DNA from 3 places in the Photobacterium sp. GB-72 genome. Region 1 is predicted to be linked to each of the others. Evidence: predicted binding sites of a transcription regulator. Region 1 holds the regulator's gene; each other region holds the start of a gene.
What was found. Region 1 encodes PurR, which represses purine synthesis genes. Its sites were predicted from a motif close to TNANGNAAACGTTTNCNTNA; they were not measured.
Positions count from the first base shown of each region.

Region 1 (8,519 bases):
CTATGGGCTGATAATGTTACGGCTAAACTAGAACACAGTTTAAACCGTTGTAATCTTTGGCTTGAAGGAATGAATGTTGACGCTGAAAACGGGAAAACATCAGCCTGTGATACCTGCGAACAAAACCCTGCCGTTAATGGGACTGCATCATGATCAAAGCCAACAGTAGCGTTTTCCAAACCGAGGAAATGAATCCAGACCTGACTCCATTACTGGATATTATTTTTATTGTCATGGTGTTTTTACTGTTAACAGCCACAGTGAAAATTAAAGCCCTCGATGTCGATTTACCACAAACAGCAACCAAAACATTACAGACAACCCAAGCCGATCCTATTGCTATTAATTTAGTATCAGAAGCACCTTATTGGGCACTGCAAGGTAAAAAAATCAATCAATGGGATGACTTCAAAACAGCCTTGTTACAAGAAGTGAAAACTAACCCAACGAAACCTGTTGTGATTGGTGCAGATAAAGCAGCCTCTGTTGAACAAATGCTCAAATTACTCGCCTTCTTGCAAGAAAATAATATCAAAGCGACTCAGCTACTTATGGAAGAATCAAACAATGCATAAACTCTCTCTATTAAAAACCTCTTTATTGACGCTGGTGTTAGGACTTAGTAGCTACGCGCAAGCAAGTACGGACTCAGCAACTGAGAAAAATAAAATCATCAGTGCTGGTGCTTCAGTTACTCAAATCATTAACGCCTTAGATGCTACTGATCAAGTCGTCGCCGTTGATCTAACAAGTAAAGGATTAGTGGATAAATCAACCCCTAAAGTGGGTTATCACCGCCAGCTTTCAGCTGAGAACTTAATGTCTTTATCCCCGACTCACCTTGTTGGTTCTAATGAAATGGGGCCACAAAGTACACTTAACCTACTTGAGCAATCAGGTGTTGAAGTTGATATTGTTAACTCAGGGGAAACCGTTAAAGATCTACTTATACGTATCGATCAAATTGCTAAACTCACTGATCATCAAGATCGTGCTGAAAAGCTAAAACAAAAGCTTAATGTTCAGCTAGATAAAATTAATACTGCAACTGCCAATATTAAGACTCCTAAAAAAGTCTTGTTCTTAATGATCCATGATGGTCGCCCAATTAACATTGCAGGAAGTAATACTACTGCAGATAGCATCATTACACTTGCTGGTGCTAAAAACCCTGCTGCAACATCAATCAGTAACTACAAGCCTATATCTGGTGAAGCAATTGTTACCATGCAACCAGATATTATTTTGTTGAGCACACGTACAGCTAGCAAGATCAAAAACATGCAAGATCTTATTGCCCAAATGCCATTAATTGCCGCAACACCGGCTGCAACAAATAATGCATTACTCACAATAAAAAGTACTGCGCTCATTGGTGGTTTAGGACTCGAGAGTGTTAATGAAGCTTTAAAGCTTAATCAGGCTATTTATCCTTAAATTACGCCTCTATCATCCCTATTTATTCGTGCGTAAGGTTGTTGTTACATGTATGCAAAACGCTTCTCAGCCCATCATATTTATATAATAAGTATCGCCTTACTTATTTTTACAGGGCTTTCTTCTATTGTTATAGGTCCTATGGCGATCAGTTATAAACAAAGTTTGTTAGCACTATTACCCGGTGATCATGAACTTGCTAAACATGTCAGCCTAGTGATCCATCAAATTCGTTTACCACGTACGCTTCTCTGTTTTGCTATCGGTGCAATTTTAGCTGTATGTGGCGCTGTACTACAGGGACTGTTTCGCAACCCGCTTGCAGATCCTGGGATCATCGGAATCACGGGCGGTGCAGGCTTAGGTGCTGCATTGGCCATTGTCTTATTTGCCCCTCTCACCGCATCATTCCCTCAGCTTTTAAACTTCGCTATTGTGCCTATTTTTGCCTTTATTGGCGGCGCAATCAGCACCGTTTTAGTTTATCGCTTAGGCACAGATAAAAACGGCACATCGGTGATGATCATGCTACTCGCTGGTGTCGCGATAACCGCAATTTCAGGCGCAGGGCTTGGGTTACTCAATTATGTTGCCGACGATCAAGCCTTACGTGATTTATCATTGTGGTCAATGGGTTCACTGGCTGGTGCAACATGGACAGGCATTATTCTCGCCTATTGCACATTCGGGTTACTCTTTACCTATTTTTATCGTCATACCAGTAATTTAAACGCGTTGTTATTAGGCGAAGCTGAAGCTCGACATATGGGGGTTAACACGCAAAAACTAAAACGTAATTTAATTATTACATGTGCTGCGGGAGTGGGTATGACTGTTGCCGTTTGTGGCCCGATTGGCTTTATTGGCTTGGTTATTCCTCATGTGGGTAGAATGCTAACAGGTCCAAATCATAAAACCTTATTGCCAATTTCGGCTTTACTTGGCGGCTTAATCCTCTTGGTTGCCGATATGATTGCTCGAAGCGCATTCTCGCCTCAAGAGCTGCCGGTTGGGATCATCACCGCCATGTTAGGCGCGCCTTTCTTTATCTATTTATTAGTTAATCAAAAGAGTCAGATGTCATGACGTTAAATCATTCAGCAAAGGTCGATTTTACAGCAAGTAGCGACAAAGTCTGTGTTATTCAGGCTCGCGACTTATCATTACAATTCGGTGATAAAGTCCTGCTAAATCATCTTGATATTGATATTCACGCAGGAGAAGTCACCGCATTACTTGGGCCAAACGGTGCAGGTAAAAGTACCCTGTTAAAAGTATTATGTGGGGAGATTACGCCAAAATCAGGCACGGTTTCTTTCTTTGATCAACCGCTTAATAATTGGGCTCGGGAAGAATTGGCATGTCACTTAGGTGTCCTTCCACAACATAGCGCATTATCGTTTGCCTTTACCGCGAAAGAAGTTGTCGAGCTAGGCGCAATTCCATTGCAGCTCACTTCGCCTGAACTGAAAGATGCAACAGCATCAAGCATGCAATACGTTGATATTAACAATTTAGCTAAACGTCTCTACCCCACCTTATCGGGGGGTGAAAAACAGCGTGTACACCTTGCCCGGGTTTTAACACAACTCAGTAAAGCCGGTGATAAATGTATCTTGATGTTAGATGAACCCACCTCAGCACTCGATCTCGCCCACCAGCACCACACCTTACAAATTGCCCAAAATATGGCTATACAAGGCGCCGCTGTAATTGTGGTATTGCACGATTTAAACCTTGCAGCCCAATACACTGATCGGATGATTTTCCTTAACGAAGGAGAAATAAAAGCCGACGGCACGCCAACACAAGTTCTTACTCCTGAAGTAATAGATACCTTATATGGTTGGCCTGTCAGTGTTCATACTCATCCAAGTGGTGATTTTCCTTATCTTTTATCAGCCAATCATTCTGTTTTTTAACGTTTTATCTATTAATGACTAGATATACACAATAAATTGAAGCTATTAGCATGACAAACATCGAGTTTTTACGGTTAATGATCAATTAATTCAATCAAGTTGAATAGAAAGATTGCACAACGCAAAACACACAGTAAAATGTGATCGCAAGCGATTACATGTGTAATTAGTGTAAAAATAGTTTCTATCTTCTAATGCCGCATTTTACTGCGGCTTTAGTTGTTTATGATCCATGATAATTGCAACACCCTATAATTCGGTATCAAATTGAATAATTAAGTAGCTAATAACTAAAGGATCTTCATCTCTGCGAGTGAACTCGTAAGCCATAGACTACGTAATTAATCAATTTGGTATCAAAAACCTTTGTCAGATCCTAATCTGACCATGATAAGAAGAATAAATATGGCAACCATTAAAGACGTTGCACGTATGGCAGGTGTATCAACTACTACAGTGTCGCACGTGATTAATAAAACACGCTTTGTTGCAGAAGCAACGCAACAAAAAGTTTTGGCTGCAGTAGATGAACTTAACTACGCCCCAAGTGCAGTAGCGCGAAGCTTAAAATGTAATACAACACGTACTATCGGCATGTTAGTCACTAAATCGACTAACCCATTTTTTGCCGAAGTTGTGCATGGTGTTGAAGAATATTGTTATGGTGCAGGCTACACACTGATCTTATGTAACACCGAAGGTAACTTAGAAAAACAACGTGATTACTTACGTATGCTTTCTGAAAAGCGTGTTGATGGCCTATTGGTTATGTGCAGCGATCTGGATCAAATGCTGCTCGATTTACTTGAGCGTAAAAATGATCTTCCTATGGTTATCATGGACTGGGGCCCAGAAAGCCCACATACTGATAATATTCTAGATAACGCTGAAAACGGCGGTTATATTGCGACTAAGCACCTTATTGAAAATGGTCATAAGAAAATTGGCTGTTTATCTGGACAAGTTGATAAGTCTACTTGTCAAGAGCGCCTAAAGGGCTTCCGTAAAGCGATGAAAGAAGCAGATCTCACTGTTAATGATAATTGGCTACTTGACGGTGACTTTGAGTGTGAGTCAGCCGTTGAAGCTGCTCATAAGTTTATCGCAATGGAAGATCGCCCTACTGCTATCTTCTGCTTTAACGACATTATGGCTATGGCTCTGATCAGTACCTTTGAACAGGCAGGTCTGCGTGTTCCTGATGATATCTCAATCATTGGCTACGATAACATTGACCTTGCGCCCTACTTTGCGCCACCGCTAACAACTATCCACCAGCCTAAACGTCGTTTAGGTAAAAAGGCCATCGAAATCTTGCTAGAGCGTGTGAAAGACAAGAATCATGAGCGTCAAACCTTTGAAATGACGCCTAAACTTGTTGAGAGAAAATCGGTTAAAGATCTCAACTAATAAAATTTATCTTTCTATGTTAAGGAAAAGCCGATAAGTTAACCTTGTTGGCTTTTTTTTTACTTATAAAAAACAATCATGAGTATTTATAATTATAAAGCTTATTAAAATAAGCTAAGAACAAATACCTGAACCAATATCACATTTTTGAGAGCTTAGATTTAATATTAAAAGTATTATTTAATATAACTTTATATAGTCACGAACTGGCAAATTAATTGAAAGATTAAGACGCAAAACCACCGGCCTAAAAATTATGTTAATAATTCAAGGTAGCGGGGTTACCGAAGGATTATTATTGAACCGACAATATTATGACACAAACTTAACAATATATTGACAGTATCAATGTGTAGATTAATTAATCTATTTCCTCGCTCTTAATGTTTAGGTGACACTCATATTTTTTCACCGAGTAGAAGCATGGATAAACCAATATTAAAAGATTCATTAAAATTATTTGACCATTTTGGTTCAATAAAATCACGGTCGATGTTTGGCGGTTTTGGCATTTTTTCTGGTGATACAATGTTTGCATTAGTTGTGAACGATAAACTTCACTTACGTGCAAATGCTGAAACTGAAAAGGAATTCAAACAAGCTGGCTTGGAACCCTATGTTTATAAAAAACGTGGCTTCCCTGTTGTAACCAAGCACTATGCAATACCCGACCAATGGTGGGATGAACCCACAAAGATTGTAGCTCAAGGTAGGTATTCACTGGATGCAGCAGAAAAAGACAAGCAAGAAAAGGAGAGTTGCGTACCTGACCGAATTAAAGATTTACCTAATCTACGATTATCAAATGAAAGAATGCTTAAAAAAGCAGGCATAAACACTATTGAACAACTTCTAGCAGTGGGCTCTCTTGGCGCATATAAAGCACTTCAAGAATCACAAACAAGTCCATTGAGTATTGAATTGCTTTGGGCATTGGAAGGCGCAATTAGCGGTCAACATTGGTCAGTTATTCCTGAGCAACGTCGAAATGAACTATTATCTGCCTTATCTTAAAAATATAAGTTGTCTTAAATATAAAATACTTAGGAATAAAAGAGCCCCCATTCTTTTATTTCTAAGTATACCTTTCAAAAATAATTTCCGTATTATCCTTATCTTCCTTTATAAAATTCAATATTTATTTGGTTTAATTGCATAATAACAAACTTTTGCCATTAAATTAATTCCCTCCGTTTTGCACTCCTTGATTTATATAAATGATAATTATCTTTATTTATATTCCATGCCTAATTATTTGCTAATACGACCAATAACCCATCTTCTCACTAATAAATAACGCGGCGCTTTAAACTGTCTTATCTCCTGCTGATTTTTTCACCAACCAATTGAAGAAAAAGAAATATTTATCATTAAATGAAATACAATGTCTGTTGTTAAGGTCTACATGTTTACAACTGCTACTGAGTAAGATCGTATAAAACCCTACTTTTAGGGTGTTTTTTAAGGAATCACATGCGCATTTCGATCAAAAAAATTGACTCTTTATGGGTAAAGCCTTTGCTATGGCTTCAAGCTCGCCACTATGGTCAAGTATTAAACCCTGCAAAGCTATGGGGACGTAAACCTGTCTTATTTTGGTTAGTCGCAGGTTTTTTTGGTTTTCTCGACCGTAAGAAGTCACCGATTCAAGATGTCATGCGATCTTTGGTCTGTGTGCGTGTTTCACAATTAAACGATTGTGCCTTTTGTGTTGATGCCAATGGTATGAAGCTCGCCGAACGTTGTGATTCAGAAGATAAAATTAAAGCACTCGCCAACTGGCAACACTCTACGCTGTTTACAGATCAAGAACGCGCTGTGTTGGTCTACACTGAAGCGATGACAATAACAGGCAAACGAGTGACAGATGAAATGCTTGTCGCGCTACAAGAATGGTATAGCAGTGATGATATTATTGAACTCACTGCTTTAGTTAGCTTTCAGAACTTGTCGGCGAAATTTAACACTGCGCTCGATGTGCCAGCACAAGGCTTTTGTTCTCTTCCTATTACGCCTAACGATATTGCTCAAGATAACGTGCAAGCATCAGATAAAAACATAACGAAAAAGGATCAGGCAAATGAATAAGAAAAAAACGCTATTGCTGCTGGTCATTGTCAGCCTTATTGCGTTATGGCTACATTTTGATCTAGGCCAATACCTTACCCTTGAGTTCATCAAGCAAGAGCAATTAGCCCTACAAGCAAAGATTGAAAGTCAACTTTTCACTGCTTACTTGTTTTTCTTTGTACTCTATATTGCCGTGACAGCCCTTTCCTTACCCGGCGCTGCAATTTTAACGTTGCTTGGAGCGGCATTATTTGGTTTTTGGCCTAGCCTTATTATTATTTCTTTTGCCAGCACAATAGGTGCAACATTGGCTTTTCTATCAAGCCGCTATATTTTGCAAGACTGGGTACAACAGCGGTTTGGACAACGCCTCGCGACCATTAATCAAGGGATTGAAAACGAAGGCGCATTTTATCTATTAACGCTGCGTTTAATCCCTGTAGTGCCGTTTTTTCTGATCAACTTACTAATGGGTTTAACCCCGATTAAAACTCGTACCTTCTTCTTTGTCAGTCAGCTTGGCATGCTGGCTGGAACTGCTATTTATGTGAATGCCGGTACTCAACTGAGTAACATTAATAGTTTGAGCGAAATCATCTCATTTCCTGTATTGATATCTCTTGTATTACTCGGGATCTTCCCACTGCTCGCAAAAACAATTATTAATTACATCAAAAGCCAAAAGGTTTATAGCGGTTGGCAAAAACCTACAGTATTTGATCAAAACCTAGTGGTAATTGGTGCGGGTGCTGGCGGTTTAGTCAGCTCCTATATCGCGGCAGCCGTAAAAGCGGAAGTCACATTAATTGAGCGTCATAAAATGGGCGGCGATTGCTTAAACACAGGTTGTGTGCCATCTAAAGCCTTAATCCGTGTCGCTCATAGCGCTTATGAGCTGCAACAAGCAAAACAATTTGGTATTGAAGCTAAAATTGAAAAAATCGACTTTAAAGCCGTTATGACTCGTGTTCACAAGGTTATCAAAGATATCGAACCGCATGATTCTATTGAACGTTACAGCAAGCTTGGTGTGAATTGTGTCCAAGGTGACGCGACGATTTTGTCGCCTTGGGAAGTAGAAGTTAACGGCAAAGTGATCACCACACGTAACATTATTATCGCAACAGGGGCTTCCCCATTGTTGCCCAATATTTCAGGCTTAAACACAGTCAATCCATTAACGTCCGATAACCTATGGCAACTAGATACTTTACCTGAAAAATTATTGATTTTGGGTGGTGGTCCTATTGGTTGTGAATTAGCTCAAGCGTTTCATCGTCTTGGCGCATCTGTCATCTTAGTTGAAATGGCAGATCAGCTACTTAATCGTGAAGATAAAGATGCAGCCGATTTAATCTATCAAAAGCTAACTCATGAAGGCGTTAGAGTTCTTCTTAAGCACAAAGCCGCTAGTTTTGTAGAGAAAGGGGCGGCGCAATATCACCTCGTTAAGCTTGATGATCTTTCGGCAGAGCAAACGATCGACGTTGAATTTGATCAGGTTATTGTGGCGTTAGGTCGTGTTGCTAATACCAAAGGTTTTGGTTTAGAGCAGCTAAAATTAGCAACTAACCCACAAGGGACTATCAAAGTTAACCACTACCTACAAACGCAATATCCTAATATATACGCTGTGGGTGATGTGGCAGGCCCTTTCCAATTAACTCATGCAGCCGCGCA
Region 1 covers NZ_PYNV01000009.1:75,427-83,945, reverse strand. The annotation lists gene C9J40_RS11745 (MotA/TolQ/ExbB proton channel family protein) at 1-153, shown strand, start outside; gene C9J40_RS11740 (biopolymer transporter ExbD) at 150-575, shown strand; gene C9J40_RS11735 (hemin ABC transporter substrate-binding protein) at 568-1,437, shown strand; gene C9J40_RS11730 (iron ABC transporter permease) at 1,486-2,523, shown strand; gene C9J40_RS11725 (heme ABC transporter ATP-binding protein) at 2,520-3,359, shown strand; gene purR (HTH-type transcriptional repressor PurR) at 3,765-4,769, shown strand; cyclic di-GMP riboswitch class I at 4,968-5,058, shown strand; gene C9J40_RS11715 (TfoX/Sxy family DNA transformation protein) at 5,193-5,783, shown strand; gene C9J40_RS11710 (carboxymuconolactone decarboxylase family protein) at 6,243-6,857, shown strand; gene C9J40_RS11705 (FAD-dependent oxidoreductase) at 6,850-8,519, shown strand, end outside.

Region 2 (8,519 bases), on a different contig from region 1:
AATTTTGTTTTTAATCACGTTTATACATAATCACACATTGCAAAGTGCCCTATAGCAATGCTTCTTAACGCTAAAATAAACCCAGTAATACTCACTAAAAGATTAAGTTAATTTTACTTTAGTGATAACAATCAATATTTCTCATCGTCTATCACGTGCTCTTTCTAAATCACCATATTGGGATTATTAAGGTATATATTTTGAATTTCTTGAACGCTGGGAGTAATCTAAAATAGTCGTGAACGGTAATTTAAGGAGCAATAATAATGATCAGTTGTCATCAACATGACTATATTGAGATAGCCTGCATGCTCCACCTTGATGTGAGTTTAACGTATAAAAATGGAGATAAAATTTCAGGGATCGCCCAAGATACTTGTTATAACGCGCAGCGAGAAGAATGTATCGAATTGAAAATGAATAATACCGTTTCAACAATAGTTCTCGATCATCTCGCCTCTATGCAGGCACTCACCGCGAATCCACATTTTGAGACGGTTAATTTTTAAATTTACATTGTAAATAGTGGTTAATTTTCACTCATCTATGCAAGTAAAAAACAAAAAAGGTGACTTGAATAATAAGTCACCTTTTTATTAACCAAAAAACTTAAATATACTATTTAACATATTTAAGTTATTTATAAGTAAACGCCATTTCACCATTAGCATCTGTGTATAACGACGCTTTAGATTGTTTGATCAACTGTGCTGCATATGAAGGTGTAACAGCGCGTAGCTCACCTTTCACTGATACAAATTGACCTTCCCAAGCAACATCACGGTATTTACCTGCTTCTAAAATTTCTACTACTACTTTCATAATGACTGCACCTTAAATGAATATTTTAAACAACCCTACCGAAACACTTTGCGGTTCCTCAGTTGGTCTTTTTAATTTACCTCGTTTTGATTAATTGTCATTACAATAAAAATGCAACGTTAGTTGTGCATAAATGGTAAATTCAAATTTTTTTAATCTTTTTCTGGTTTTATCTTAGGAGTTATAAATACGCAACCCAACACCTTCTTTAAAGAAGAATAATAAGTTTATTAAAAACAATAATATAAATTATAAAAAGATACTAAATAATGACACAATCGCGCATAAATGGTATGGGGTACGCAATAATAGTAGTGAATAATTAACGATCAAGTATGAATAAAATGCAAGATTGCAAAAATGATCGTTTCTAGATTCATTTTTGACACAAAAAAAGACAATAAAAAGGGCAACATGCTGTTGCCCTCATAATAGCGACTAGGTGTTTGTGGTTATTTAATCACTACATCTTGAGTAGTAAACTTACCATTATCAAGTGGTTGCTTGTGCTCTGTCTTCGCATTGAAATCTAATTTAGATAACTCTACACGACGAATAGTACTGTCATGCATCGTTTTATAGAACAGTTCACCATTGCCTTGATCAATAACAGATGTCCACTGAGTCGCACTTGGTAAATCAGGGATATGTGACTTATCGTTAAACTCACTGCCAATTGGAATATCGAAGTTATTTAAAATATGGAAAGCTTGTGATACTGCTTCTTGCGATGTCTTCAATACAGGTGCGCTATTTACATAGAATGCAGCGCGAACAAAACGTGACGGTGGAGAAATATCACCAGGTAAGCCCACAAAGTTAGAGCCGACACCAAACGATTGGGCTTCTACCCCATTGATCTTTTGTGGCGCACTGATACCCGGGTGAAGGTTAATATAGTTATTTAAATTCGTTACCTGCCACTTGTAATCTGGCGAGTTAGTTAGCACTTTAGCCGTGTTCTTATAAATATTTATCTTACCGTGATCCATTATCTCAATCACGATGCTGTTACCTTGCTTATCCGACACACGCCAGTGCGCCGTTGGTGATGGGTTACCTTCAGCATCAAAGTAAACAGTGACAATCTTGATCTTACTTAACGCAGCTTCAACTTCTGCAACCGTTGAATATTGACTTAACATCCAACGTACGAAATCCATATCCGTGATGTTATTTGCGGTATTGTTAGGATCATATTTCGCAAGTGAGCCATAACCACGGAAATAGAATAAACCCGCCGTTAAGCCTTTTTCGTTAATACCTTCAGCAATAAAACGATCATCACTAACAGAGATCCCAGCAAAGCCATATTTACTTTTCCAAGTTAACCCTTGCTTTTGATCTGGCATTATCGAGGTATAGCTATAATTACGAGGAGAAACAATTAACTTACTATTTAAATCGCTATGACCCCACTCGATGGTACGAGCTTGAATATGATCATTGCCTGTTGTGCCAAGTGTAATTCCAGTACAAGCACTCGCAGCGGAGCTAAAACATGACGCCAACAGCAATGTTAATATCGTTTTTTTCATAAATATGCCTGTGAATGTGAACGCATATAATTAATCCTTGATAATAGTCCATTATGGAAAATAAAAACAACGTGTTATATGTTGATATGTATAAAAAAGCCCACTTTTAGTGGGCTTAAAAAATACTTTACTATAGAACTAGTCGCTAGATAGCCCAGCCGCCAGCATAGAAAACAACTAAGGCAATCGCAATAACGACAGTACCTATATTGAGCTTTTTCACTTCACCAGAAACTAATCGACCGATAACTAATGCAGTAAAACCAAGCATAATACCAGTAACAATATTACTCGTTAGAACAATGAAAACAGCACACAGTAAGCCAGATAATGCATCAACAGAATCTTCCATATCTAACTTGCTAACATTACTTAGCATTAATAGGCCAACATACATCAGTGCAGGCGCTGTCGCATAGGAAGGGACTAAGTAGCTTAATGGTGCAAGAAACAACATGAAGATGAACAGTACACCTACCGTAGTTGCTGTTAAGCCTGTTTTACCACCAGCAGCTGTACCTGCCGCAGATTCAATGTATACCGCAGCAGGAGAACCACCAACCAGGCCTGCAAAAATGCTACTAACAGAATCAGACGTTAATGCCTTACCACCATTGATAATATGACCACGTTGGTTAAGTAAATTCGCCTGTCCTGCTACTGCACGAATCGTACCTGTTGCATCAAAAATTGCCGTCATCACAAGTGCTAATACTGTAGGCAAAATAACTGGGTTTAGGGCACCCATAATGTCCATTGTACCTAATAAGGATTCGCCATCATGACCAAATGTCGGCATTGCAAAGAAGCCGTGGTACGTCACTTTCGGATCAAAGATAAGACCAATGATAGAAATGGCAATAATCACTAATAAAATGCCACCAGGAACACGGCGCTTTTCTAATCCTAAAATAGCCGCCAAGCCTAAAATAGACATGAAGACTGGAAACGCGGTGAAATCACCAAAAGCAACGGGTAAGCCTTCAGCTGGATTTTTGATCACTAGCCCAACGCCATTCGCTGCAATCAAAAGTAAAAATAATCCAATACCAATCCCAGTACCATGAGCAATACCATTGGGCATATTTTTCATGATCCAAGTACGCACACCCGTTACCGTTATTAATGTAAAGACAACCCCCATTAAGAATACGGCACCTAAGGCAACAGGCACACTCACGTCTTGCCCTAGTACTAAGCTAAATGCAGTAAATGCGGTAAGTGAAATAGCACAACCAATGGCCATCGGTAAACGCGCCCATAACCCCATAAGTAATGAACCAAATGCAGCCACTAAACAGGTTGCGATAAAAACCGCCCCTTGATTAAAACCCGCAGCACCCAACATGCTAGGCACCACAATCACGGAATACACCATGGCTAGAAATGTGGTTAAACCCGCAATTATTTCCTGTTTGACATTACTGCCGCGAGCTGTAATTTCAAAATAGCTATCTAGTTTACTCTTAGGTTCTAAATGAGAAGGGCGTTGATGTGTGCTATCAGCAGACATGGTAAATTCCTATTTGATCAAAAAAGCGATATTTTTCAGCAAATCTAATGTATTGCCAAATTAACGCAAACGTTTCCGTTTCTATTCAAAATAAAAGGCTGATGCTAGCACCAACCTTCATTCTATGACGACGTGATCATACCTATAAATAGCCTCAATTCGCTAGTGTTAAATCAATTTTCCAGTTGAAATACTCTGCATTTTATCTCCACTACCTAAATGGACTTATCATTTAGATAAAAACATAACCTCTAAAAATGTGATAAACACAACATAACATTCAACAATAAATAAAATAATAGAATATTTTTCTATTTTATCTTTAATTTACATTTAAATAGGAAATTTATTTCTTCGTTATCGAGCGTATATTTGCAGCGATTCAAATACCCATGAAGTTAAAGAGGATATTAAAAAAATAAAGCCTCCTCTCTTCGTTGTCGGTTTATTTTCCTCCGGTTGGAACATTAAGGTAGTAGTTATGAAAACCCATCTTTGGCCTGCATTTATTAACGTGATCAAACGTGATGTTGTTCCTGCTTTAGGCTGCACAGAGCCTGTGTCTGTGGCGCTTGCTGCTGCTATTGCGATGGAACAACTTCCACTTCATGAACGCAATATCACCCATATTGATGTGCGTGTTTCTCCTAATTTGATGAAAAATGGCATCGGCGTCATGGTACCCGGTACGGGAATGGCAGGTTTAGCTATTGCATCAGCTGTAGGTGCACTGGCTGGCAATAGCCAAGCGAAATTAGAAGTATTAAAGGACATTACGCCAGATAACGTTAAACAAGCTAAAGCATTATTAGATGCCAATAAAGTCACGGTTAACGTCGCTGATGTCACTAATATTCTTTATGCCAAGGTAAGTATTTATAACCAAGCTCATTGTGCGACAGTGACTATCGCAGATAGCCATACTCAAGTGATCAGTATTGAACTTGATGGTGTTACAGTTTTCGAAGCGTCACCTAACGAGCAAAAGGTCGTTGAAATATCGAACTCACCTTTTAGTGATGCTGGCGTTCAAGATATTTTTGATTTCGCGACCAATGCGCCTATTACTGATATTCAATTTATCGAACAAGCTTATGAGCTCAATAACGCATTATCTTGTGAAGGGCTAAAGGGCCAATATGGATTAGAAATTGGCGCGACATTTCAACGTAACATTGATCGCGGTTTATTATCAGGCGGTCTACTCACCGATGTATTACTCCGCACGGCTGCCGCTTCTGATGCGCGTATGGGAGGGGCTATGAAACCGGCGATGAGTAATTCAGGCTCTGGTAACCAAGGTATTGCCGCCACCATGCCTGTCGTGGTCGTTGCCGATTTTGTAAATGCTGATAATGAGCATTTGATCCGCGCCTTAATACTTTCTCATTTAATGGCAATTTATATTAAAAGCTATCAAAACAAGCTGTCTGCATTATGCGGCGCAACAACTGCGTCAATGGGGGCGGTATCTGGTATTACATGGTTATTGGGCGGAAATGTGGAGCAAATCAGTGCAGCGATTTGCAGTATGATCGGAGATATCACCGGTATTATTTGTGACGGCGCAAAAGCCAGCTGTGCGATGAAAGTCTCTTCTGCTGCCGGATCTGCTGTTAAGTCTGCCTTAATGGCATTAGATGGTATTCGAGTAACGGGCAATGAAGGCATTGTCGCTGATGATGTCGATACGACTATTCGTAATTTATCTGCATTAGCAAATGGCGCTATGACCCATACTGATATTCAGATCCTTGATATTATGATTAACAAATAATGCTCTAACGCATGTGATTAATAAATAATCGACAAGACTAAACCAGAGCTATTTTGCTCTGGTTTCCTATTTTTAATCGCTTAAATGCCTTTTCTTTTTTCCTCTTTAAAAGAGCATTCTGTCCTCTTCTGCCATCGCTAAAAGTAAAACAATCATTAAAAGCACCTAATTGCATCTTTTATACTTCTATAATTTATATATTATAACTTTTAGTTATTTAGTAACTATACGACTAGATCCATAATCCAGCTATTCGCTGTCAGCATAACAATGATAATAAGCTGGAATATATAATGAAACCTAATACAGATACCGCCCTTTCAAACACCAGTGTCCCCCTATACCAACAGGCAAACATGACACCTCAACAATGGAAGGCTGCAACAAAATTCGACAGTGTTGATGTCGGTTGGATTGTCATGAGTATTGGCATGGCCATTGGCGCGGGGATTGTTTTTCTCCCAGTACAAGTTGGCGTTATGGGATTATGGGTCTTTTTACTGTCTTCTGTCATTGGCTACCCTGCCATGTATTTGTTTCAGAAACTCTTTATCAATACTCTTGCTGAATCAAAGAAATGTACCGATTATCCAGGCGTGATCAGCGGCTACTTAGGTAAAAACTGGGGCATCGCATTAGGCATTTTATATTTCATCATGCTGGTGATTTGGGTATTGGTTTACTCTCTCGCCATCACTAATGACAGTGCCTCGTACCTATATACTTTTGGCGTTACTGAATCTCATTTAAACCATAATATTTTCTATGGCTTAGCATTAATCTGCTTACTGAGCTATATCGGCTCAAAAAGTGAAAAGTTCCTGTTTAAGATCTCAGGGGTTATGGCAGTAACGGTGATCACCTTAGTCGCGGTGATGGGCGTACTGCTGATCCCACAATGGAATTTTAGCAATATTACCGCTGTTGGCGACGGGGACAAGATGCTTAAAGATGCAATCATCACCCTACCTTTTACCTTAACCTCGATTTTATTTATTCAATCGTTGAGCCCAATGGTGATTTCGTACCGCTCACATGAAAAATCGATTGAAGTGGCACGTTATAAAGCATCACGTGCGATGAAAATAGCCTTTAGTATTTTGTTTGTGGTGGTCTTTTTCTTTGCCATCTCGTTCACCTTTGCGATCAGCCAGTCTGAAGCACAACATGCGATGCAAGAAAATATCTCTGCCCTTGCGATGATTGCACATTACTTCCCAGGCAGTTGGGCAACAATCGTCGGTATCGTGATCAACATCTTTGCGGTCGTGACGTCGTTCTTTGGGGTGTTCTTGGCGTTTAAAGAGGCGTGTAAAGGGCTGGCAATGAACATGCTTGAACGTAAGTATGCTCACCACGACATCAATACTGAGTTAGTAAATAAACTAACGACGGTATTTATTATTCTGATCGCATGGGCGGCAGTGGCATTGAATCTACCGATCTTATCGTTCACTTCTATTTGTTCACCAATCTTCGGCATTGTTGGCTGCTTGATCCCAGCCTACTTGGTATACAAAGTACCATCATTAAACAAATATAAAGGCACAGCAACCTACTTGATCATCCTCACCGGTATTTTGCTCTGCATCTCGCCGCTATTAGCTTTCCTTTAATAGCTAGCAGCTAAATATCTGACACAAAAAAAACGCCGTTGTACGCAGCTTAAATAAGCTTCAATACAACGGCGTTTTATATCAATGTCGTGCTTAAGCAGGTGTCATTGCCACTTTTGCTTTCTTCGTTTTAATGCGTTTCTGAGCCAGCGCAACACCCGTTAATACCATGATGCCACCAATATAATGGTAAGACTCTAGTTGCTCGTTGAGCATCACGCTCGCAATACCTGCCGCCATAATTGGCAATAGGTTCATGAACATCGCGGTACGATCGGCACCTAAACGTTCAATTGATAACATCCATAACCAAGGTGCAATCACTGACGCAAGCAATGCAGCATAAACAATCAAAGGGACTGCAGATGCTGTAATTGCCATACGATCGCTACTTAGTAGCAATGGCGTTAACATAATGACCGCAAATAAACACTGAACGTACACAGATTTCCACGTCGAGAACGGCATTTTCCAACGCTTTAATAGCACACAGTAAAGTGCATAAACGACCGCTGCGATCAGCATTAGGAAGTCACCTTGCTTGATACCTTGCGACAGTAAGTTTTCTACATGACCGTGGCTTAGCATCAATACTAAACCACTTAGTGATAACACTGCGCCAACCAATGCGAACGGTGATAAGCGTTGACCTAAAATAGGCACACTTAAGAACATGCTGATCAACGGCACTAATGAAATGATCAGGGCAATATTCGTTGCCGTGGTGGTCGCTGCTGCGAAGTAGCCTAACGATTGGTTTAGCACCATACCTAACAAACCAAGGAATGCTAATTTCGCTAGATAAGGTTTAATCACCGCACGATCACGCCAAACAGATTTAGCAACAAAAGGAGTTAACATGACTAATGCGAAGAACCAACGATAAAACGATATCGCACCGGGATCGATGACACTGAATGCCATCTTGTTGACAATGGCGTTCCCTGCCCATATTGCAACGGTAATTAAGGGTAATAGATAGAACATTGTCTGCCTTTCTCAGATTTTTCTAGTCCAGATACCTATATCTGAATCATTAACGAGGCTATTCTGTCACGTCTTTTAAGATACATATATCTCTAATCGGACATAATAAATCTTTTGTCAGACATATTAATCAACAAAAAAGCAAGACTATTTCAGCCTTTAGAGCAGAACATGTTGAATCCTCGCTATTAATTTTTTCTCCCAATATTCACCGCAGAAAAAAGGCAACAAAAAGCCCAATGGATTCAACATCACATTGGGCTTTA
Region 2 covers NZ_PYNV01000024.1:30,776-39,294, forward strand. The annotation lists gene C9J40_RS19855 (Rho-binding antiterminator) at 267-509, shown strand; gene C9J40_RS19860 (hypothetical protein) at 637-822, opposite strand; gene C9J40_RS19865 (linear amide C-N hydrolase) at 1,275-2,360, opposite strand; gene C9J40_RS19870 (NCS2 family permease) at 2,506-3,873, opposite strand; gene C9J40_RS19875 (serine dehydratase subunit alpha family protein) at 4,355-5,650, shown strand; gene C9J40_RS19880 (amino acid permease) at 5,944-7,266, shown strand; gene C9J40_RS19885 (DMT family transporter) at 7,360-8,253, opposite strand.
Region 2: a site for PurR is predicted at 3,935-3,954, ahead of C9J40_RS19870 (NCS2 family permease). Genes of this name have one in related genera too.

Region 3 (8,519 bases), on a different contig from region 1:
GAAAGTTAGAAATTTGCAAGTAATCAACAAGAAGAATGGGTGGTACAAATAATCGTTTAAGTTGATATGAAAAATAGAAAACCACGACAATTTAGTGACTTGTCGTGGTTTATTGTAACTTTATTATGAACGTTCATTTAAGTTTTGGCGCGCTATCTCACTGTCTTTGTCTGCATAGAAATGGACTTGAAATTGAGTATCAGGTGTCATTAATTCAACTTTATGCCAGTATTGAGGCGGGCTGATGAGTGAGTCATTTGCCTGAATAACAACCTCTTGTTCGATTTCTCCTCGTCTTTCTGTAAAGCCATAAAATTTCAGAGTCCCAGATATAACACTAATTTTTCCGTATACACCTTCACGGGTGTTGTGCTCATGAACTAACATTTTCGGCACAGTGTCACGATTAAATACTGAGGTTGATTTGTAGTTAATAAAGCTATTAGGAATAGATGCCATAAGTTCTCTCCAATATTATTTTTGATTAGGCTTGGTGAGCTGGTAAATCCTTGTTTTGATAACAATCAGCAAAGTTATGATTACGATCGCGATGTTTAGCTTCATCTTCTCTGATTCTTAATACAACATCTCGCAGTTTTGCATCATCATGTAACTCATAGTAGTTAATTGCAATTTGTGGCGCTGCGACATTTTCAAGTTCACCACTATCAATTTTTTCTAAAAATTCGGTATAGCTTTTACAAGCTTCCTCTTCAAAGTAACCCACGACACGGTGCGCAATCTTTGATGAAGTGAGGTAAATAATACTGTATACACAGATGAAAACGGCTTGCCCTAATAAGACAAGTCCACGTTCAACCCAGCTTGGTTTAGCGATATCTAAAAAGATCATTAAGTGCATACGTTCATTATCTGCTTCACTTAATAACTCTTTGATCCACCCCTCATCATCTTTCATTCGGCGAAGGGCTTTTAAATGGTTAAACATACCGGCAACCATACCTGGTACGGCAGCAATGGTTTCTAAAATCACAGCACGTTTAGCGTATTTTTTGCCATAGAAAATATTAAGAGAATACTTGAGAAGCTGTGTGATTTTATACGCTAGGCGCTCAGAAAATTTAGTGGTTTCTCTGTGTGTTAAAGCAAAATCTGACATTGGACTACTCGCTCTTTCTTAAACATGTATTAATAATACATGTTTAAATTATTAAAACAAGTATTTAAAATGCAACATATATAAAAAAGCCTCTTCACAAGGAAGAGGCAAAAAGTACCATCGCTATTATTATTCTAAAAAATGCGAAGAGGAAGAACGTTAATTAACTTCTATTAATTAACCAAAATCACCATTTACATAACCACGAGTGCGTTCATCTTGAGGGTTATTAAATAGGTTTTGCGTTTCATCATGTTCTACTAATTCACCCATAAGGAAAAATGCAGTACGGTCAGAGATACGACGTGCTTGCTGCATTGAGTGAGTAACGATAACAATGGTGAAATCTTTCTTCAGTGACTCCATTAAATCTTCAATTTTTTTGGTCGCAATAGGATCAAGTGCAGATGTTGGTTCATCCATCAAAATAACTTCAGGTTTCATTGCGATTGTACGTGCAATACATAAACGTTGCTGCTGACCACCTGATAGGCCAAATGCGTGTGATTTCAAACGATCTTTTACTTCGTCCCATAATGCGGCACCACGAAGAGATTGTTCGACAATCTCATCAAGGGTCTTTTTATCTTTAACCCCTTGTGCACGTAGACCATAAGCAACGTTTTCGTAAATGCTCATTGGGAATGGATTTGGTTTTTGGAATACCATGCCGACTTTAATACGTAGCTGAGCGACATCAATATTGCCATAAACATCTTCACTATCCATGGTCAATGATCCTTTGATGTTTACGCCTTCAATAAGATCATTCATGCGGTTAAGGCAACGAAGTAGGGTAGATTTACCACAACCTGATGGACCAATAAGAGCCGTTACCTGACGATTAGGAATCGGTAAGTTAATTTGTTTTAGCGCTTGGTTCTGACCGTAGTAAAGATCTAGGTTTTCAATATTAAATTTATTCATTTTATCTTCCTCAAAATTAGTAAGTCGCAGTGTTGAAACGGCTCGCAATTAGTTTGGTAATTAAGTTAATGATAAGAACAATCACAATAAGAACAGTGGCAGTACCGTATGCCTGATTCCATTCATGAACGGTGTAAAGTTCTTGGGTTAACTTATAAAGGTGCACGGTAAGCGTTCGACCAGAGTCAAAAACACTTTCAGGTATACGTGCAACCATACCTGCGGTCATAAATACCGGTGCGGATTCGCCAATAACACGACCGACACTGAGGATGATAGCTGTTACAATTCCTGGCATTGCACTAGGAAGAATAAGTCGCCAGATGGTGTAAATTTTAGATGCGCCTAAACCATAAGAACCTTCACGGTAGGTTTGAGGAACAGCCATTAGTGCTTCTTCTGTGGTTCGAATAATAACAGGCAGAATCAAAATACTGAGTGTTAATGCACCCGATAAAATTGAATAGCCAAAACCCATAACAACCACGAAGAATGTCATACCGAATAAACCATAAATAATTGATGGAATACCAGCGAGTGATTCTGTACAGAATCGAATAACTTTAACTAAACGACTGCCTACTTTTGCGTATTCAGTTAAGTAGATAGCCGTCATAATACCTAACGGTGCTGCAACTGAGATAGAAGCAATAACCATATAGATAGTTGAGACGATCATTGGCCAAATTCCTGACTCTTGACCAATAGTGGTATAGCCAGAAGTAATAAAGGACCAATTAACATGGGCTAGACCATTACTTAAAATGTACCAAATCACCCAAAGTAAAAAACCAACCGTGATACCTGCTGATAACCAAATTAAAAATAAAGCGATCTGATCTTTACGTTTTTGTGCTTGCGGGTTGGCTTTGGCCAATACCGATGTATTTGCTGTTAATGACATAACTTTTACCTCGCACGCTCACGGTTTAAAAACAAAAGCGCGCCGTTTAGCATCATGATGAAAACCAGAAGGACAATACCTGTAGCGTACAATGCACTGGCGTGAATACCGGTTGCGTAAGACATTTCGATAGCAATATTTGCCGTTAGTGTACGTGCCGACTCTAATAGACCATCAGGCATAGCAGGGGAGTTACCCATCACCATAATAATTGCCATCGTTTCACCTAGAGCACGAGCAACACCTAAGATGACGCCAGTCATGATGCCTGAGCGAGCTGCCGGAACCAGTAGTTTGAAAATGGTGAACATCGATGATGCTCCCAATGCTAAAGACCCTTCTTTATACGCACGAGGTACAGCGCGAATAGAGGTTTCAGATACCGTAATAACTGTTGGTAAGATCATGACGGCAAGCACGATGATACCCGCCAGAATAGTGTTACCAGCAGGGACATTAAACACTTCTTGGATAAGCGGCACGATAATAACTAAGCCAAAGAAACCATAAACGACAGAAGGAATACCAGCTAATAGTTCGATCATTGGACGAATTAAATCGGCTAGACGTTTTGGGGCTACTTCTGCAATAAAAATAGCAGTTAAAACACCAATGGGTACACCTAACACAACAGCACCAGCCGTTGAAACCAGTGATGCAACGATCATTGGTGCAATGCCGTATAGCGCTGGTGGTAACCAATCAGTACCAAGGACGATACCAGCTACACCAGCTTGCGCAAAGGCAGCATAACCTTCGCGGAAAATAAAGTAGCCAATGGTAATAAGAGATAAAATGCCGATAGCGGCACTTAGCATAAATAGATTTTTAAAGACTATTTCTCGCCAATCAATTCGTTTTTTTGATTTTAGCGAAGAAGTGCTCTTTGCTGTTTTTTCAATATTCGCGATGGTCATTACTTACTCCAGAACCAGTACAAAAGTGACCGGTTACTGACAAACAAAAAACGCTCAGCCCTAATGAGCTGAGCGTAAAATACTAATTAATGTGTAGAAATGAAGCCTTTGTTTTCAACAATTTTCTGTGCGTCTGCTGATTTCATCCAAGATAGGAATTTTAGCGCTTCAGCAGATGGACGGCCTTCTTTGAACACAACAAGGAATGGACGCTGTACTGTGTAGTCACCAGACTTAATTGCAGCAACAGAAGGTTTGTGACCGTCGATCGCTAGCGGTTTAACAGTATTATCTACTGAACCTAAAGAGATATAACCAATAGCAAATGGGTTGTTTGCAACGGTTGTTTTCAGCTGACCATTACCACTAGCAACTTGTGCTTTCTGTGAAATAGCTGAAACTTTAACGCCATTGATTTTTTTCTTTAGTTTCATGATGTCTTCAAAAGCACCACGAGTACCTGATGCTGTATCACGTGTAGCAACAACGATTGGCTTATCTTCACCGCCAACTTGTTTCCAGTTAGTTACTTCACCTTTATAGATTTTTGCAACTTGCTCTTTTGTTAGGTCAGAAACCGGGTTGTTGTTATTAACAACAACAGCGATACCGTCACGAGCAATAACCACTTCTTGTACTTCAGGCGATTCTTCTGATGCTTTAAGTGCACGAGAAGACATACCAAAATCGGCTGAGCCATCGTGTGCAGTACGAATGCCAGCTGATGAACCTGGGCCTTGAACCTCTACTGTTACATCGTTTCCTTTCGCGTAAGTCTCACCAAAAACTTCCATAAGCGGTGTTACTGAGCTTGAACCTACAACAGAGATAGTTTCACCTGCAATTGCTGCAGTGCTAGCTACCATTGTTCCTGCTAAAGCGATTGCACCGATAATCTTTGTTTTCATTTTCCTAGTCCTTCGTGGTTGCTTATTACTGTAGATATAAATGAACGTGACAAAGATTAGGAAAGTTGTGTGACACTTATGTTTCAGAACTTTGAACACTCTATGAATGTTGTCACAAATACTTAATAGGGATTAATTGAGGCGTTAATTGAATGTTATTAAAGCGATAAGTGTGCTTTATCGCTATTTGGTATCTTGTTTTTATGGGGTAATTTATATAGTTACAGCTGCTTGTGAGCGATTTTTCACCTATTTATATGCTCAAAGATTGAATGTTACGATGCGTAGAACTTAATCGTTGTTAGATGAAAGCTTATTTACGATATGAATATGAGCCTCTATATCAGACAGTTGTTTGACACTTTATCTATAGTAAAATGAACGGTTGTAATGGATAGTTAAATTGTAATGACTTCCTAACCAGACTTTTTATGTTAATAAAGGCTATCGATGTTAAAAAAAGCGCAGCAAATGGTGGTGTTTAATGCTCTAACCAAGCAGAAGAGTTTTACAAAGGCTGCTCAATTACTGGAAATTTCGCGTACTCAAGTGAGTAAACTGGTTCAACAATTAGAAGAACGTCTAGGTGTACAACTCGTACAGCGAACAACACGGTCTTTTGCGTTAACAGAATCAGGGCGAATTTTTGCGAAACATTGCGAAGTTGTTGTCGATGAAATTAATGAAGCTGAGAGTGAGCTGTTGATTTTTGGTGATAGCCAGCAAGGATCATTACGGGTGGGTATTGCCCAGTCATTTGCTTCAAATCATGTGGCGCCTTTCATCAATGAATTTCATGAACAAAACCCATTAGTTAATCTTGAACTCAGCTTATTTGATCATCGTGTTGATTTGATCTCAGAGCAATTAGACTTATGGATAGGTTTTATGGATTCTCCTCCTGAAGGTTTTGTTGCTCGTCACTTAACAAATTGTGACTTTGTTCTAGTCGCTAGCCCTGATTATTTAGCAAAATATGGTGTGCCTTATCATCCTGATGATTTACAACATCACAATTGTATTACGTATTTTAGTCGTGAGCGTAAAGACAATATTTGGAATTTCAGCTTAGGTAATGAAGAACAACAGGTGAAGGTAACGGGCAATTATCGAGTGGATTCTGCTGATGCAATACGCGATGCAACCATTTCTGGTAATGGAGTAGGGTACTTAGCGACGTATTTATTAAAAGATGAAATCCGCCAAGGTAAATTAATTCGGTTAATGCCTGATTGGCAGTTAACACAACATATGCCATTGTATGCAGTTTATCCTCGCCATAAGTATTTACCCTCGAAGGTGAATCTTTTTATTGAGTTTATTCGTGAACATATCGCGTTAGGGAATATCTCATGTCAGGTATAGTGAGCCATTAAACTTTTCATGTTGGTAAGTCTTTATTTTCATCAATCATATGATGTAAAAAACAGCAGCGTGACGCAAACGGTTAGCTAAACGCTGTTTTAAATGTTTCTAATTGTAAATTATGGGAACAATACTATCCCATATAAGAACCAATCAAACGCTTTTCGTTTGCTTAGCTTGAAAAGTAGCCGTTTCCTGTGTTTTTTGTTTCTCGATTGTTAATTGTAATAACAATTTGATCCTTGTCACGTTTTTATTTCTCAATAGAATCCCCCCGCAATCGTTTACTACTACACATTGGAGATTGACCATGCATTATTTGGTCGGCATCTTAGGCATTATTGTTATTTTTGCCGTTGGTTTTTCATTTTCAGAAAATCGTCGTGCAATTAATTGGCGTAGCGTGTTGGGTGCATTTTGTATTCAAGTTATTTTTGCGGGCTTCATTTTATACATTCCTATTGGTCGTGTAGTTTTAAACAGCATATCTGGTGCCGTATCCGGTATTCTTGAATATGGCCATGAAGGTACGGAATTTCTGTTCGGTCAATTAGCACAATTTAAATTAGGTTTCATTTTCGCTGTTAACGTTTTGCCTTCAATTGTGTTTTTCTCTGCGCTAATTTCTGTACTGTATTACTTAGGCGTTATGAAATGGGTGATCAGTACGATTGGTGGCATATTACAAAAGCTACTGGGTACAACACGTACAGAGTCAATGTCTGCAACGGCTAATATTTTTGTCGGTTCAGTGGAAGCGCCTTTAGTTGTTCGACCATTTTTGGCTCGAATGACACGTTCAGAATTATTCGCAGTAATGGTTGGCGGTTTAGCATCTGTTGCTGGTGGTACCATGGTGGGATATGCGGGATTAGGTGTTCAGCTTAAGTACCTTATCGCAGCAAGCTTTATGTCTGCTCCTGCAGGTTTGATGATGGCAAAGTTGCTTGTTCCTCAGACTGAAGGTGTTCACACCATGGAAGAAGAAGACGATGGTGAAGAAGACGAACCAGTTAATATGGTTGATGCCGCTTCTCGTGGTGCGTTAAGTGGTTTACAAATAGCTATGGCAGTCGGCGCAAGTTTACTGGCGGTTATCAGTTTAATCGCGCTTGTGAATGGCGGCTTAGGTCATATTGGTAACTGGTTAGCCTCTTTGGGTCAGTGGTTAGGTTTTAACTGGGATGGTTTACATCATTTAAGCCTTGATATGATCTTTGGCTATCTATTTGCGCCTGTTGCATGGTTAATTGGTGTGCCATGGTCAGAAGCAACAACCGCTGCAAGTTTGATCGGTACTAAAATTGCCGTTAATGAATTTATTGCATTCGCTGATTTAATGAAGCCAGAAACTGTCGCTAAATTAAGTGAGCACTCCCAAGCGATTGTGACCTTTGCATTGTGTGGTTTTGCTAACTTAACCTCTATTGCAATGTTAATGGGCGGTTTAGGTGGTATTGTCCCACAACGTCGTCCTGAGATTGCACGTTTAGGTATGAAAGCTATTTTTGCTGCAACACTTGCTAATTTAATGAGTGCGACATTGGCAGGTTTATTTATTCCTCTTTCACTGTAGTATAGAAAGCAGAATAAAATACAAAAACAGAGAGCCTCGGCTCTCTGTTTTTGTATATGTGTTTCAAGTCGCGATTAAATAACAAAAAGGAAACGAATATCATGAAATCTGATGTGGATAAGCTTGTAGCAAAACATGCTGAACTCATTCATAGCGATGGATTGAAAGTTCGCTCACATACTCAGCGAGAAGACGGTGAGTGGATCCTGCATACGTTGATGATTGAAGGTTACGACGTCCCATTTAAATTTAAACGAAAGAAAAAATATCAAAGTTTAAATGGCTGTAAGGTGAATATGACCTATTACCCTGAAGTGATAATGGTGGCAGGGTTTGAAGTTGAAACGATGAAAGTGGTTCGAATTAAGCGCTATTAATGATTTTCCTTATTTCAAAGAAAAACGCCAAGATGCATAAATAGCAACCTTGGCGTTTTTTTATCACGTATATGGATACGGGTTAACGTTGACTATTCATTTGTTGAAGCTTATCTCCGATAGGACCTGAGAAATTAAAGCCATCATGAACATCCCAGTTAATTGACCACGTCATTACACCGCCAAAGTTAGGATACAGTTTAGTCGGTACGACCGAGCCACAGCTACTGCCTTTGGTGACACAATCTAGTGCATCAATAATATTTTGTGTTGGTGCTTGTCCAGAGTTCGCAGAACTTGGTCCTGACGGCAAGCCAATCGCAACTTGATCATCGCGAAGTGGTGCAAATTGACTGCCATCTGCCAGTTCAAACCCTTCTACTAACATTTTGACTGATGCCACCATCATATCAACCGATCCTTCA
Region 3 covers NZ_PYNV01000002.1:421,918-430,436, forward strand. The annotation lists gene C9J40_RS05120 (DUF1971 domain-containing protein) at 124-459, opposite strand; gene C9J40_RS05125 (alternative oxidase) at 485-1,120, opposite strand; gene pstB (phosphate ABC transporter ATP-binding protein PstB) at 1,298-2,047, opposite strand; gene pstA (phosphate ABC transporter permease PstA) at 2,064-2,951, opposite strand; gene pstC (phosphate ABC transporter permease subunit PstC) at 2,957-3,868, opposite strand; gene C9J40_RS05145 (phosphate ABC transporter substrate-binding protein) at 3,955-4,776, opposite strand; gene C9J40_RS05150 (LysR family transcriptional regulator) at 5,227-6,141, shown strand; gene C9J40_RS05155 (NupC/NupG family nucleoside CNT transporter) at 6,452-7,717, shown strand; gene C9J40_RS05160 (hypothetical protein) at 7,819-8,094, shown strand; gene C9J40_RS05165 (Ig-like domain-containing protein) at 8,177-8,519, opposite strand, start outside.
Region 3: a site for PurR is predicted at 6,212-6,231, ahead of C9J40_RS05155 (NupC/NupG family nucleoside CNT transporter). Genes of this name have one in related genera too.